3 regions of the Afifella sp. JA880 genome follow, and region 3 is predicted to be linked to each of the others. Evidence: riboswitches for the same ligand, from Rfam matches in the RefSeq annotation. Region 3 holds a riboswitch; each other region holds the start of a gene.
The links. A riboswitch is a leader RNA that binds a small molecule or an ion and turns the genes downstream of it on or off. The one in region 3 is predicted to bind cobalamin.
Positions count from the first base shown of each region.

Region 1: linked by a shared signal. The riboswitch ahead of NYQ83_RS03800 (PocR ligand-binding domain-containing protein) and the one ahead of NYQ83_RS12970 (DUF4198 domain-containing protein) in region 3 are both predicted to bind cobalamin.
Region 2: linked by a shared signal. The riboswitch ahead of NYQ83_RS07525 (TonB-dependent receptor plug domain-containing protein) and the one ahead of NYQ83_RS12970 (DUF4198 domain-containing protein) in region 3 are both predicted to bind cobalamin.

Region 1 is NZ_JAOANH010000001.1:813,778-817,915, reverse strand. It holds gene NYQ83_RS03805 (ABC transporter ATP-binding protein) at 1-595, shown strand, start outside; cobalamin riboswitch at 1,014-1,226, shown strand; gene NYQ83_RS03800 (PocR ligand-binding domain-containing protein) at 1,346-2,596, shown strand; gene NYQ83_RS03795 (response regulator) at 2,676-3,458, shown strand; gene eutJ (ethanolamine utilization protein EutJ) at 3,471-4,138, opposite strand, start outside.
Region 2 is NZ_JAOANH010000001.1:1,591,747-1,595,884, reverse strand. It holds gene NYQ83_RS07525 (TonB-dependent receptor plug domain-containing protein) at 1-1,866, opposite strand, end outside; cobalamin riboswitch at 1,982-2,181, opposite strand; gene NYQ83_RS07520 (acyl-CoA thioesterase) at 2,634-3,428, shown strand; gene nikR (nickel-responsive transcriptional regulator NikR) at 3,763-4,138, shown strand, end outside.
Region 3 is NZ_JAOANH010000002.1:1,005,570-1,009,707, forward strand. It holds gene NYQ83_RS12960 (cobalt ABC transporter permease) at 1-314, opposite strand, end outside; gene cbiM (cobalt transporter CbiM) at 311-943, opposite strand; gene NYQ83_RS12970 (DUF4198 domain-containing protein) at 959-1,756, opposite strand; cobalamin riboswitch at 1,915-2,128, opposite strand; gene NYQ83_RS12975 (DEAD/DEAH box helicase) at 2,292-3,899, opposite strand.

The DNA.
Region 1 (4,138 bases), on a different contig from region 3:
CAACCTCGACGCAGCTCTGCGCGCCCAGATGCGCATCGAGATCGCGCGCCTGCATCGCGACATGGACGCCACGATGATCTACGTCACGCACGACCAGACCGAGGCGATGACGCTCGCCGACCGCATCGTGGTGTTGAACGAGGGGCGCATCGAGCAGGTGGGCACGCCGCTCGAACTCTATGGCAAGCCGAAGACCCGTTTCGTGGCGAGCTTCATCGGCAGCCCGCAGATGAACTTCCTGCCGGTGCGCGTCGCCGGAGCGTCGGAGGGAGGTCCTCGCCTCAAGCTCCCAAACGGGGTCGAAATGGCTTTTCCGGAAGCGCCGGCAGCGGCGATCGATCAGGACGAAATCGCACTTGGCATCCGCCCCCATGAGATCGAGTTCAGCCGCGAGAAAACCGAGGGCATTGCGGCCGAGATCGTGGTTGTCGAGGCTTTCGGCAACCATACGCTTCTCTATGCCAATATCGGCGAGGATGATCTTGTGACCGTCGAGACGGCCGGGATCAGCGATGTGACGACGGGCGAGCGCGTTTGGCTGAGTTTCGATCCCGCCCATTGTCATTTCTTCGACAAGGACGGGCAGGCTTTATAGCTCAGGCGGATGCTTTGACGGTATCGCCCGTCCCTGTGTTCGAAGAGGCGGTGCCGAGGAGGTCGCGAGCAGGTGCGGTGGCAGTCCGCCTCTGTTGCGGAAACCCTGTACTAAAAGGCGCTATCCGTCCCACTGGGCGGTGCATCTGACGCCTCACGGAGAGGTTATCGCGGCCGGCAATATGCGGCGTTATGGCCGGGTGTATGCCCAAGTATCTGTAGATATCGTCATGCATCAAAGTATTGGGCTTAGATGTTGATGTAAATATTACGGATATTGGAGCGCGGCGTGGCCATTCTATGGCAAAAAGCAACCTATGCGCGCTGTTAATAAACCAAAGATAGAATTTTTTCCTGTTACACGTGGGTAACGAAAGCGTTAGCGGCCTTGCCGACTTGACATATGCCTCTCTTGGCGCCAGTAAAAGCCCGTTACCGGTTTCCGAGCGCGAGAGTGCAAGGATGAAAAGGGAATACGGTGAGGCCTGCCAAAAAGGGACCGAAACCGTAGCTGCCCCCGCAACTGTGAGCGGAGAGCAGGGCTGGGAGTGCCACTGGCGCGAAAGTGCTGGGAAGGTAGCCCTTGCTTGGTGCCGCGAGCCAGGAGACCTGCCGGTGATGTGCGTCGGGCTGTGTGGGCTGTCGGCGTACAACGAGGGATGTCGGGGTTTGCATCCAGCGACGAAAATCACGGTGGGCAGCGCTTGCGCTTGCTTGTCATCTTTCGGCGTTGGGCAGGTCGGTCATCCTGATGGAAGAGCATTTCCCAACTCATAAGTGGCGGATCCAGGACTTCGTCGACGTCCCGACGTTGCAGAGGATCCAGGACACTTTTGCCAAGGCCATGGATATGGCGGCGGTGACAGTTGGTCGCGACGGGGTTCCCGTCACCAAAACAAGCAATTTCCAGCCTGTGTGTCGTTTGATGCGCTCCACCCCCGAAGGGTTGCGGCGCTGTCATGCATGCGATGCCTGCGGGGGCCTCGCCGCCTACCGGTCTGGCCGGCCGGCAACCTATGTCTGCCATGCCGGGCTCGTCGACGTCGCCGCGCCGATCATCATCGAGGATGAATATCTCGGCTGCCTCTTGTGCGGCCAGGTGATGCTCGAAAGTGAACGCGAGCGCACGATCCAGAACGTGCTCGACCGAAACGGTTCAATTGGCATTGCTCCGGCTGAACTCGAGGAAGCCGTCTATGCCATGCCGGCGGCCGATCGAGATCGCCTCGATTCCGCTGTCGAGATGCTGATGCTGGCGGCGAGCCACATCATCGAGATTGGCAAGACGAACCTGATCCAGGCGCGCCTCCTCAAAGAGGTGAAAGCCAAAGCCGCGACGGAAAAGGCGCTGCAGGATGCGCAGTTGCGGGCGTTGCAGGCGCGCGTCAATCCGCATTTCCTGTTCAATTCCTTGACGCTCATTGGCTACACGGCTTTCGAGGAGAAGGCGGTGAAGACCGAGGAGGTCGCTTACATGCTGAGCGACATCCTCCGCTACAGCCTGCGCAATCTCGCCACTTCGGTGCCGCTCAGCGAAGAATTCGACATGATCGAACGCTGCTTGCGCCTCCACCAGCTTCGCTTCGGCGACCACCTGAGCATCGAAGTCGATCTCGACGAAAGCCTGCGCAATTGGCCGGTCCCGTGCATGGTTCTGCAGCCGCTTGCCGAGAACGCTATCGTGCATGGGGTGGAAGCGCTCTCGCGGCCGGTGCGTGTGCGCGTTTCGGCCCGGAGGGTAGGCGATCGCGGCTTGATCGAGGTTTATGACAACGGCGCGGGGATGAGCGAGGCTCAGGTCGCCGCGCTCAACAACGATCGTTGTGTCCTGCAGCAGGCGGAGCGCAGCCGCGCGGCTCTCGGACTGCAAAGTGTCATCACCCGGCTCGACAGCGAGTACGGCAACGACTTCGATCTAAAAGTAACAAGCAGATTGAATGAGGGAACCCGAATTGAGCTTTCCTGGCCACTCGGCGACTATGCGCAGCTCGAAAATGCTTGAGCTCGCACGCACTGAGCGTTTTGCGTCCATGTTTCAAGGCGCTTTTCAACAGGAGTCCTCGGTTCGGCCCGGCCTTTTGGTGGCCGACGACACGCCCATCATTCGCTCGACGGTCAGCCGCGTCGTGGCGGCTGAGGCGCTCGACTTCGCCAATGTCTGGGAGGCCAAGAACGGCTCCGAGGCGGTGGAGCTGGCGCGGCGCGAGCGGCCTGAGCTTATTCTGATCGACATCAAGATGCCCGGCGTGGACGGGTTGGAAGCGGCGGCGATCATCAAGGCCGAGCTGCCGCGCACGCGGCTCATCTTCCTCACGGCTTATGATGAATTTGCCTATGTGCAACGCGCTCTCAAGATCGGTGCGCTCGACTATCTTCTGAAGCCGATCCGTCCGGCGAAGCTTGGCGAATTGTTGCGGAAGCTCCACGGTGAGATCTGCACGGAATTGAGTGCGTCCTCGTCCGCCGCCGATGCGGAGATCGCGCGGGACGTGACGTCGGCTGCCACGCCCTGTGCGCCGGAGAGAGATCCGGTCAAGCGTGCGATCGCCTTCATTTCCGAAAACTATGCCGATGAAAACATGTCGCTCTCGGCTGTCGCCAATGTCGCGCATCTCAGCCCGTCGCACCTCGCGCACCGTTTTCGCGAATGTGTCGGCATCAGCTACAAGCAGTTTCTCACCGAGAAGCGCATCGAGGCGGCCAAGGATCTGCTCTTGACGACCGACACGACCAACGAAGCGGTCGCCGAGCAGGTCGGCTATGCCAACGTCACCAATTTCTATCGCCTGTTCCAGCGCGAGACGGGGATGACGCCGGCGCAGTTCCGCCGAAGCGAGAAGGAGCCGGTGCCGGACGCGCAATGATCTTCGCGCCGCCTATTTCTGGGGCGGCGCGCCTGTTTTGTCTTCACGATCATGCATGGCGATGCCAATCGGCGTCACGAACATCGGGTGAGACGGCAGCTTCGTCGGGATTCCGGTCATCTCGGCCACGATGTCGGCCATGCCGGGCATCCCGCTGGTGCCGCCCACCAGATGGATGGTCTTGACGTCGTAAGGGGCGATGTGGCGGGCGACGATGCTACCGACCTTCTGCATCACCGGTCTGACCAGCGGATAAAGTGAACGGGCCCTTTTCGGGTCCTTTTTGATGTCCTCCGCCTCCTCGAAAGAAACGCCGAGAGCGCCTGAAAGCACCAGCGTGAACTGGGTCCCGCCAGTCGCCTCGTCGGCCGTATAGACGACTTCGCCATCCTTGAAGATCGCAACGCCCGTCGTGCCGCCGCCGACGTCGACCACCGCCCCGTTCTTGATCTGCAGGAGGGCATTGGCCGCTGTTGGCTCATCGACGAAATGCTCGCATTCGAGCCCTGCACCGATGACGACATTCTGCGTTGCCTTAACCTCCGCCGGCGCAACGCCAGGAGGGTAGGAGGTCGCCGCACTCTCGAGCGCGAAGCCGAGATCCGCCTCAACCTCCGCCTTCATGCGCGAAAGGATCTGCATGGCGCCGATGAAATCCACCACGAGGCCGTCCCGCACGA
Region 2 (4,138 bases), on a different contig from region 3:
CCCGTAGATCTGGGTGTTGTCGGTGATGTCGTAGGAGGCGGCGACATCGACGAGCGTGTAGGGGTCGAGGGTGAGCGTCTCGCGGTTCACGTAAAGGGCGTCGGTCCACACCCAGTCCTTCTGCTCGCCGTTGTAATCGACCGACACGTTGACGTTGGCGCGGCCCTGAAGGAAGGCGTAGTTGACGACCAGACTGGCGACGTTCTGCGGCCGGCGGATCAATTCGTCGCCGGTCGGATCCTCGCCGTCCGTATAGGTGTAGGAGCCTGTCACCGTCAGATTGTCGACCGGCTCCACCGTCAGGGCGACTTCCACGCCATCGATCTTGGATTCTCCCGGCTGGTTGATCGAGGACTGGCCCGAGCCGGTGATGAGGTTGGAGATCTCCTGATTGAAATAGGTGACGTCGAGCGAGGCGCGGTTCGCCCAGAAGGCCTGCGTGACGCCGACGTCGAAGCCTTTCGCCTCTTCCGGCTCGAGATCCGGATTGCCGCGATAGGTGTTGGTGTAGCCGTAGAGTTCGAAGAGCGTCGGGTTCTTCACGCCGGTGCCGTAGGAGGCGTGGAGCTTGGTGCCGGTCTGGCGGAAATTGTAGGCGCCGGTCAGCCGGTAGGTGGTGGCATCCTCGAAGACGTCGTTCAGGTCGTGGCGGAGGCCCGCCGTCAGCGACAGGTCCTCAAACAGGCTGAGCTGATACTGGCCGATGAAGCCCGTCGAGGTGATGGAGCGATCGAAGGACGACCAGGCGCTGTCGGAGACGGCGCTGTCTTCACCCCGCTCGACCCCAAACGTGAGCGTATGCCCGGCATTGGCGATGGCGGGCGTATCGAACATGAAGGTCGAGCGGTAATCGAACTGCAGCCGTTCGCCTTCGTAAGTGCTCGTGACCGTGGTCGGGTCGAGATCGCGATAATCGCGGTTCTGATCGGTGTAGGAGATGCCGGCGAGCTGTTCCCAATGACCGTCGAGGAGCGTCACCTTCGCCTGAGCGCGGGTGAAAAGCTGGTCGCCCTTCATGTCCTGATTGGAATCGAGCGGGCCGGTATGGCCGACGGAGGGCAGAAACCCTTCCGAATCGAGATCGGTGCGCAGGCGCGTGTAGCGTGCAACGCCTGAAAGGTTCAGCCAGTCGGTGACGTCGACGCCGCCCTTGGCGAAGAGGGTGCCGTTTTCGTAGCCGTCGTCTTCCGGATTGCCGAGGCGTTCATCGGCGACCGAGATGCCGTCGGTGCGTACGCCGGAGGCGCCGGCGAGAAAATCGTAGTTGGTGCCGGCCGTCCCGATCGTGGCGTTGCCGCTCAGCGTCTTGTGCGAACCGGCTTCGAGGCGGCCCGTCAGATGCGTGCCGGGTTCGGCGCGCCGGGTGATGATGTTGACGACGCCGCCGATCGCGTCGGAGCCGTAGAGCGCGCTCTGCGGCCCGCGCAGCACCTCGATGCGCTCGATGTTGTCGGCAAGAAGATGCGCGAAATCGAATTCCGAACCGCGCGCCGGGTCGTTGACGGGGATGCCGTCGACGAAGATCTTGGTCTGGTTGCCTTCAGAGCCGCGGATCCGAAGCTGCGTGAACTGGCCGCGTGGGCCGGCCGCGTTGACGATCACACCCGGCACCTGACGCAGCGCTTCCGTCGCGTCGTGGATGTTCTGCTGTTTCAGCTCCTCGCCAGTGATGACGGTCACGGCGCTGCCGACCTGCGTGAGCGGCGTCGCCGTCAGGTTCGCCGTGACGGAGAGTTCGGGGAGTTCGATGACGTCATCGTCCTGCGCGGCGGCCGGAGAGATGCCGGCGGCGACGAAAAAGCCGGCACAAACGGCGACGAAGCGTTGCGGCGGAACGCCTTCACGCGGGGGGCGGGAGAAAAACACGGGACGACCTCAAGGGCGGCGCACGGCCGGTTGGCACATCACCGCGATCGAGGACGCTTCATGGGCGCGTGCGCATGAAGTCTACCCCATCGGCACACCCCGACCGACGTGACCGCGCGTGACCACGGTTGACGGCAGGTCTCCTGACTTGCGGGTCATGATCGCGTCGCCGCCTTCCCGGTACCCTCGGGGCCAGTGGCATTGTGACGAGCGATTCACCGCTCACAGTTGCGGGGACAGTCGCGGATTTGAGCATCGCCCGCACCGCGTTCCCTTTTGAGCCTCCAAAGAGGCACCGTCGAAAGGACGGGACCACGATCGCGACCGTCGCGTCAAGATGAATCGCAGGCGCATGGGCTTGATTGGAAGTCGCTTTCGCTTTTGGCGGCGAAGGATGAAGCTTGCCGATGGCGCCCGGCGGCGCGGCCTCCTGCGAGAATGGATGGCTCTGGGAGAGGGGGCAAAAGGCCGCAGAGGCGGGGCGCACACGGGGCCTTTGCCGGGTTTCGTGGGGCTTCCCATAGGTCGGGCGGATAGATTGGGCGTGAGAGGTTGCGCCTGAGCGATCGGCAGAAAGTCCGCCTTGACGGTGTGCGCTGCGGTGCGCTTGACGCGGGAAGGTGCTCAGGCCCTGCGCCCCTTGGGTGAGGTTTGCGCGGCTTCTGCGGCGCCGGCGAGGCAGGGCAGCTTGAGCGCTTGGGATGGGGAGGTCTCGACATGATCATGGCAGCAGAGCATTTGCGTGCTGAAACGGCGGGGAGCGCGCAATGAACGCGCCGGAGAAAAGCTCGGAGAACGGGTTGGGGCGTCCCGCCAACGGCTTTACCCGACTGATCGACTTCGTCTTTCCCGGCGACGCCAATCACCATGGCACGCTCTTCGGCGGCATCGGCCTTGCGCATATGGACAAGGTCGCCTTCCTCGTCGCCTCGCGTTACGCGCATGTCGACTTCGTCACCGCCTCCTGCGAACGCATCGATTTTCACGTCCCGGCGCATGTTGGGGAAATCGTCGAGCTGACGGGAAAGGTGGTGCGTGTCGGCCGCCGTTCGCTTGGCGTCGAGGTCGATCTCTTCGCCGAGGCGCCGTTGTCCGGCGAACGGCGCTTGTCGACGCGGGGCATCTTCAACATGGTGGCCGCCGATACGTTAGAGCGGTATGGCGGCGCGCTGCCACCCCTGTCGGACGAACCCGAGATGCCCGTGTCTGAAAGCGGCTCCTGCGAAATCGTCTTTCCCGATCAGACGAGCCATTACGGCAGCCTCTATGGCGGCCACGTCCTTGCCGCGATGGGCAAATCCGCGTTCGTCGCAGCGACCCGACATTGCCGAAAAATCGTCGTCATGGCCGCCTCGCAACGCGTCGATTTCATGGATCAGGTCGTCGCCGGCGAGATGATCGAGCTCAACCCTTCGATCGTGGCGACCGGGCGCTCCTCGATGACCGTCGAGGTGACGATGATTGCCGAGGCACTCCTGTCGGAAAACCGCAGGCTGTGCGGCAAGGGGACGTTCGTGATGGTCGCCGTCGACGAGGCCCACCGTCCGGTTGCGATCGCCTGAGCGCTTTTTGGGATTTAAGGGGATGCCGTCGGTCGGATGAGGCGAGGCGGGCGCGAGCCTCAGTCGTTTCACGGCGCCCGATCCACGAGCGCACCCTGCCGCCAATAGGCGACGACGAGGGGGATTCTCGTTCTTCAGCCCGCGATCCGGGCGCAGATCTGGCGCTGCGGTCCTGGGCCTTTCGGGGCGCGGCGGGTCCGCATCGCTTGGCGAGGCCTTTCATCCGCCCCCAATGCGATCGGTTGACGGCAAACCGTTGCGGGCTCGTTTTCCGACGCGGTCGCGGCTATTCCTGGGCCATAGTGTCGGACAGACGGCGCCAATGGCAGGCGGTATGGAACGGATCACCATCACTCTCGAAGAAGACCTCCTCAAGGAGATCGACGCTTTGAGCGAAGAGCGCGGCTATCAAAGCCGCTCCGAGGCGTTGCGCGACATGGCCCGCGAGGTTCTGGCGCGCGAGGCGACCGAATCGGGAGAGCCACTCGGCAACGACCAGCTCTGCTACGGCTCACTCACCTATGTGTACGATCACGCGATCCGCGACCTGCCGAACCGGCTCACGGACAATCATCACGCGCATCATGCGCTGTCGATCGCCACGACGCATGTGCACATCAATGCACAGAACTGCCTCGAGGTGTCGCTTCTCGCCGGCACTGCGGGGAATTTGCGCAAATTTGCCGACAGTGTCAGCAGCCAGCGGGGCG
Region 3 (4,138 bases):
GGCAACTCCTCGGCCGACATCCGCACCTGCGCCACATGGCCCGCGCCGAGATTGGCCTTGAAGACGAGCGGCACCGCCTTTTCGGGCTTGTAGGTGAAGGCGCCGGTCTCGTCGGTTACCGCCTCGCCGAGCTTGTTGCCGTTGTCGTCGAACACCTCGACCGTCGCATCTTTCGCCATATCGCCGTTGGAAAAGCCGACCTCGCCTTCCACGACGTCGCCGGACGCATAGACGGACGCGATGACCTTGTGGGCGAGAGCCTGCGATGCGGGCAGAAGAGCCAGGAAAACGAGGGCTGCGCAGAGCTTTCTCATAGCGCGACCTCCTCGGCAGCGGATCGATTGAAAGTGGCGAAGAGCTCCGGCTTGACGCGGCGGGCCAGAACCACGGCCGCCCCCGTCACCAGAGCTTCGATGATCATGATCGGGATATGGGCGAAGAAGACGAGCTTGGCGGCCGGGATGAATTCGTCGCCGGACAGCGCCAGAGCGATCGCGACGAACGCCGTCGTCAGCGCGATCGCGAGCCCCCCGCCGATGGCGCCTGAAATCGCGGCGACCGTCAGCGAATTGGAGGCGATCCCGCGTCGGCACAGATAATAGACGATCACTGCCGGCAGCGCGATGTTGAGCGTATTCACCCCGAGCACGGTGAGCCCTCCGAAGCCGAAGAACACCGCTTGCAGAAGAAGCCCGACGAACAGCGCCGGAAAGGCGGCCCAGCCGAGCACCAGCCCGGCCAGACCGTTCATGATGAGATGCACGCTGGAGGGACCGATCGGAACATGGATGAGCGAGGCGACGAAGAACGTCGCGCTCAACACCCCGGCGGCCGGCATCTTTTCCGCCGTCAGCGATTTGAGGCCGAGCGCAATGCCCCCGGCCGCCAACACCGCTCCCCCGATGACGACGTCATTGGCGAGAGCTCCGTCGACAATATGCATCGATCCCTCCTGCCGTCATTCGACGTCGTAGGCGCGCACCCAGATGACGGCGTCCTGCGAGAGCTCTTTGCCCTCGAACTCCGTCTTCGGACCCGTACCGAGCGCGGCAAAGCCCCAGAACCCGGCCTTGGGGACGCCGAAGGTGAAGTAGCCGTTCTCGTCGCTCATCGCGATGACGGCACCGCCCGGCATCGGCGAGGCTTTGGGTTCGGTGGGCTTGTTCTCGTCCATGGAGGGCTCGGCCGCCATGTATTCGACTTCGATCTCGGCACCCGCGACCGGCTTGCCTTCCGACAGGACACGGCCCGTGAAGGTGGAGCCGGCCAGAATGTTGGTCGGGCGATCGAGCGGCACGATTTCCGTCGCAAGCCCTTTGGGCTCGGCCCAATCGGTCGGCAATTGCGCCCGGTTCAGATAGGCCTTGGCGATCTGCTGGATGTAGATGTCCTCGCTCTCCTCGTAATAGGGCTGAGGCACGACGACGAGCGTGTAATCGCCGGCGCGCTTCGCCGGCAGCGTGGCATCGAAGGCTTGCGCGCTGTTTTCCAGCCCCTCGAAGGAGATCGGCTTCAGGCTGTCCTTGAGATCGATCTTCTTGCCGCGGAAGACGGCGTAGAACTCTTCCGGCGCGCCCATATCCATGACATGGCCGTTCTCGAAGGGATGCCAGAAGATGAGCTTCAGCGGCACGTCGCCCGGCTCGGCGAGATTCACCTCGGGCGTATAGATCAGCTGAAAATGCGCTTCGGCTGCGGCGGGAAGAAGAAACGCCGCCGATGTGAGGGCGGCACAGGCAAACTTACGAAGGTTCATTCGTATCGTCTCTCCAATGACTGCAGCGGACGAACCGCGACAGTGATGCGGAAAGGACGATCGGGGTTTTGGCGAGGATTGGGCGCAAATCGGATTCCTGGCGCCGTTCCACCGCCAGACGCTCACCCCGGCGTCCGTTGCGGTGCGGCACCGGTCGCCCGGCGTCGCGCGTCAGCGGCAGGTCTCCTGGCTTGCGGGTCACAGCATGGCTTCGTCTTCCCAGCGCCAATGCGCCAGTGACATGTTGAAGCCCTGCTCGCCGCTCACAGTTGCGGGGGCAGCCACGGTTTTGGTCCCTGCTGGGTACGCCTCACCGTGTTCCCTTTTAATCCGGTCGCTTTGCGTCCGGAAACCGTTGACACCCCCATCTGCCGGCGAATGGCCATAATTGTCAATGCCGTGCACGTTGAGCAGCCATGCCCGGCACGGCTTTCCTTTGCCGGCAACGGACCACGCCGAAGGGTGCCCGAGGGCACAAAAAAGGCCGACCGCACATGGCGGCCGGCCCTCTCAAACTTGCGTGGCGTCGCTGTCTTCAGCGCGCGGCGACCTGCTTGTCGCCCGCCCCGGTTTTTGGCTTGCTGCTCTTGCGCAGCATCCGTTCCAGACCGGCCTGGGCGCCCTCGTTGCCGCGGCCGCCGTCGCGGCGGGCCCCGTCACGCCGGCCATCCGAGCCACCTTTGCGGCTCTTGGGCGCGCCGCCCTCGGCCCGCTTGGCCGAACGGCCTCCTTCGGCACCTTCCGGCCTGCGGTTGCGGCCGCCTTTCGGGGCGTCGCCGTTGCGGCCTTCATTCCGCCCGTCGCTCCGCCCTTCGTTGCGCCCCTCGGAGCGAGCTTCGAAGGCCGCGGGTTTGTTGCCCGAACGCCGGCGGTTGCGTGAGGGAGAATTGCGCTTGCCAGGCTGGCGTGATCTTTCGTCGCGCCGCTCGCCCGCCTGCTGGCGCACGTCTGCAGACGGCGCCTCATCTGTTTCATCGACCACCTCGGCCCCGCCCTGGTCCGCAAACGCCTCGCGCCGAGGTGCGGCCCCATGCGCATCGATCCTCTTGCCGATCAGCTTTTCGATGTCGCGCAGAAGACCCCGCTCGGAATGATCGCACAGCGAGATCGCGATGCCGCTCTTGCCGGCGCGCGCGGTCCGCCCGATGCGGTGCACATAGGCCTCCGGCACGTTCGGCAGCTCGAAATTGACGACATGCGAAACGTCGTCGATGTCGATGCCGCGCGCTGCGATATCGGTCGCGACCAGAACGGCGACACGGCCGTTGCGGAAGGCACCGAGCGCCTTTTCACGCTGATTCTGGCTCTTATTGCCGTGGATCGCCGCTGAGCGCAGCCCAGCCTTGTCGAGATGCTGGCTCACCTTGTCGGCACCGCGCTTGGTGCGCGTGAAGACGATCGCCCGCTCCATATCGGCAGCGCCGAGGAGATCGACGAGCATGTCGCGCTTGCCGGCACTCGCAACGTTGATGACGCTTTGTGCAATCTGCTCGATCGGGCGCGACACCGGGGCGACGGAGATTTCCGCCGGCTGGTGGAGAAAATCACCCGCGAGCTTGCGGATCGCCGGCGGCATCGTCGCCGAGAGGAGAACCGTCTGGCGCTCCCGCGGCATCTTCGCCAGGATCTTGCGGATCGCCGGCATGAAGCCGAGGTCGAGCATCTGATCGGCCTCGTCGAGCACGACGACGTTGGTCTGGTCGAGACGGACGGCGCCAGTCTGCATATGGTCGAGAAGACGGCCAGGCGTCGCGATGATGAAATCGACACCGCGCGACAGCGCCTTCACCTGCGGCCCGGGCCGGGCGCCGCCGATGACGACCGCCGACGACATGTTCACGAAGCGCCCATAATTGCGCACGCTGTCGGCGACCTGCTGGGCAAGCTCGCGCGTCGGCACGACGATGAGGGCATGGCATGTGCGCGGTGCGGCCGGCACCATGGTGCGGCTGAGCTTGTCGAGCAGCGGCAGCACGAAGGACGCCGTCTTGCCGGTTCCCGTCTGCGCCGTGCCGAGAAGATCGCGGCCGGCAAGCATGGTCGGGATGACCTGCTCCTGAATCGGAGTCGGATTGGTATAGCCTTCGGCGGCAACGGCACGAAGGATCGGCTCGGCGAGGCCGAGTTCATTGAAAAGTGTCAATATGAGCTTTCTCGTCGCGGCCAGCCTGAGACGGCCGGCGCGAGCTGTGTCACTTGGTTTTGGAAGCCTGCGTAGATCAGCTGCCGGGAGCTTACGCCTCAACGGGCGCCTTCGGGGCAACGATCGATACGGAAAGTTGCTTGTGACCACCGACGGCGACGAACGCCTCTACGCGCGGGGTCATCACGCCCTTGAACCACGCCTTGCGGCAATTGGCAACCGCAATCGCATTCCCTGCC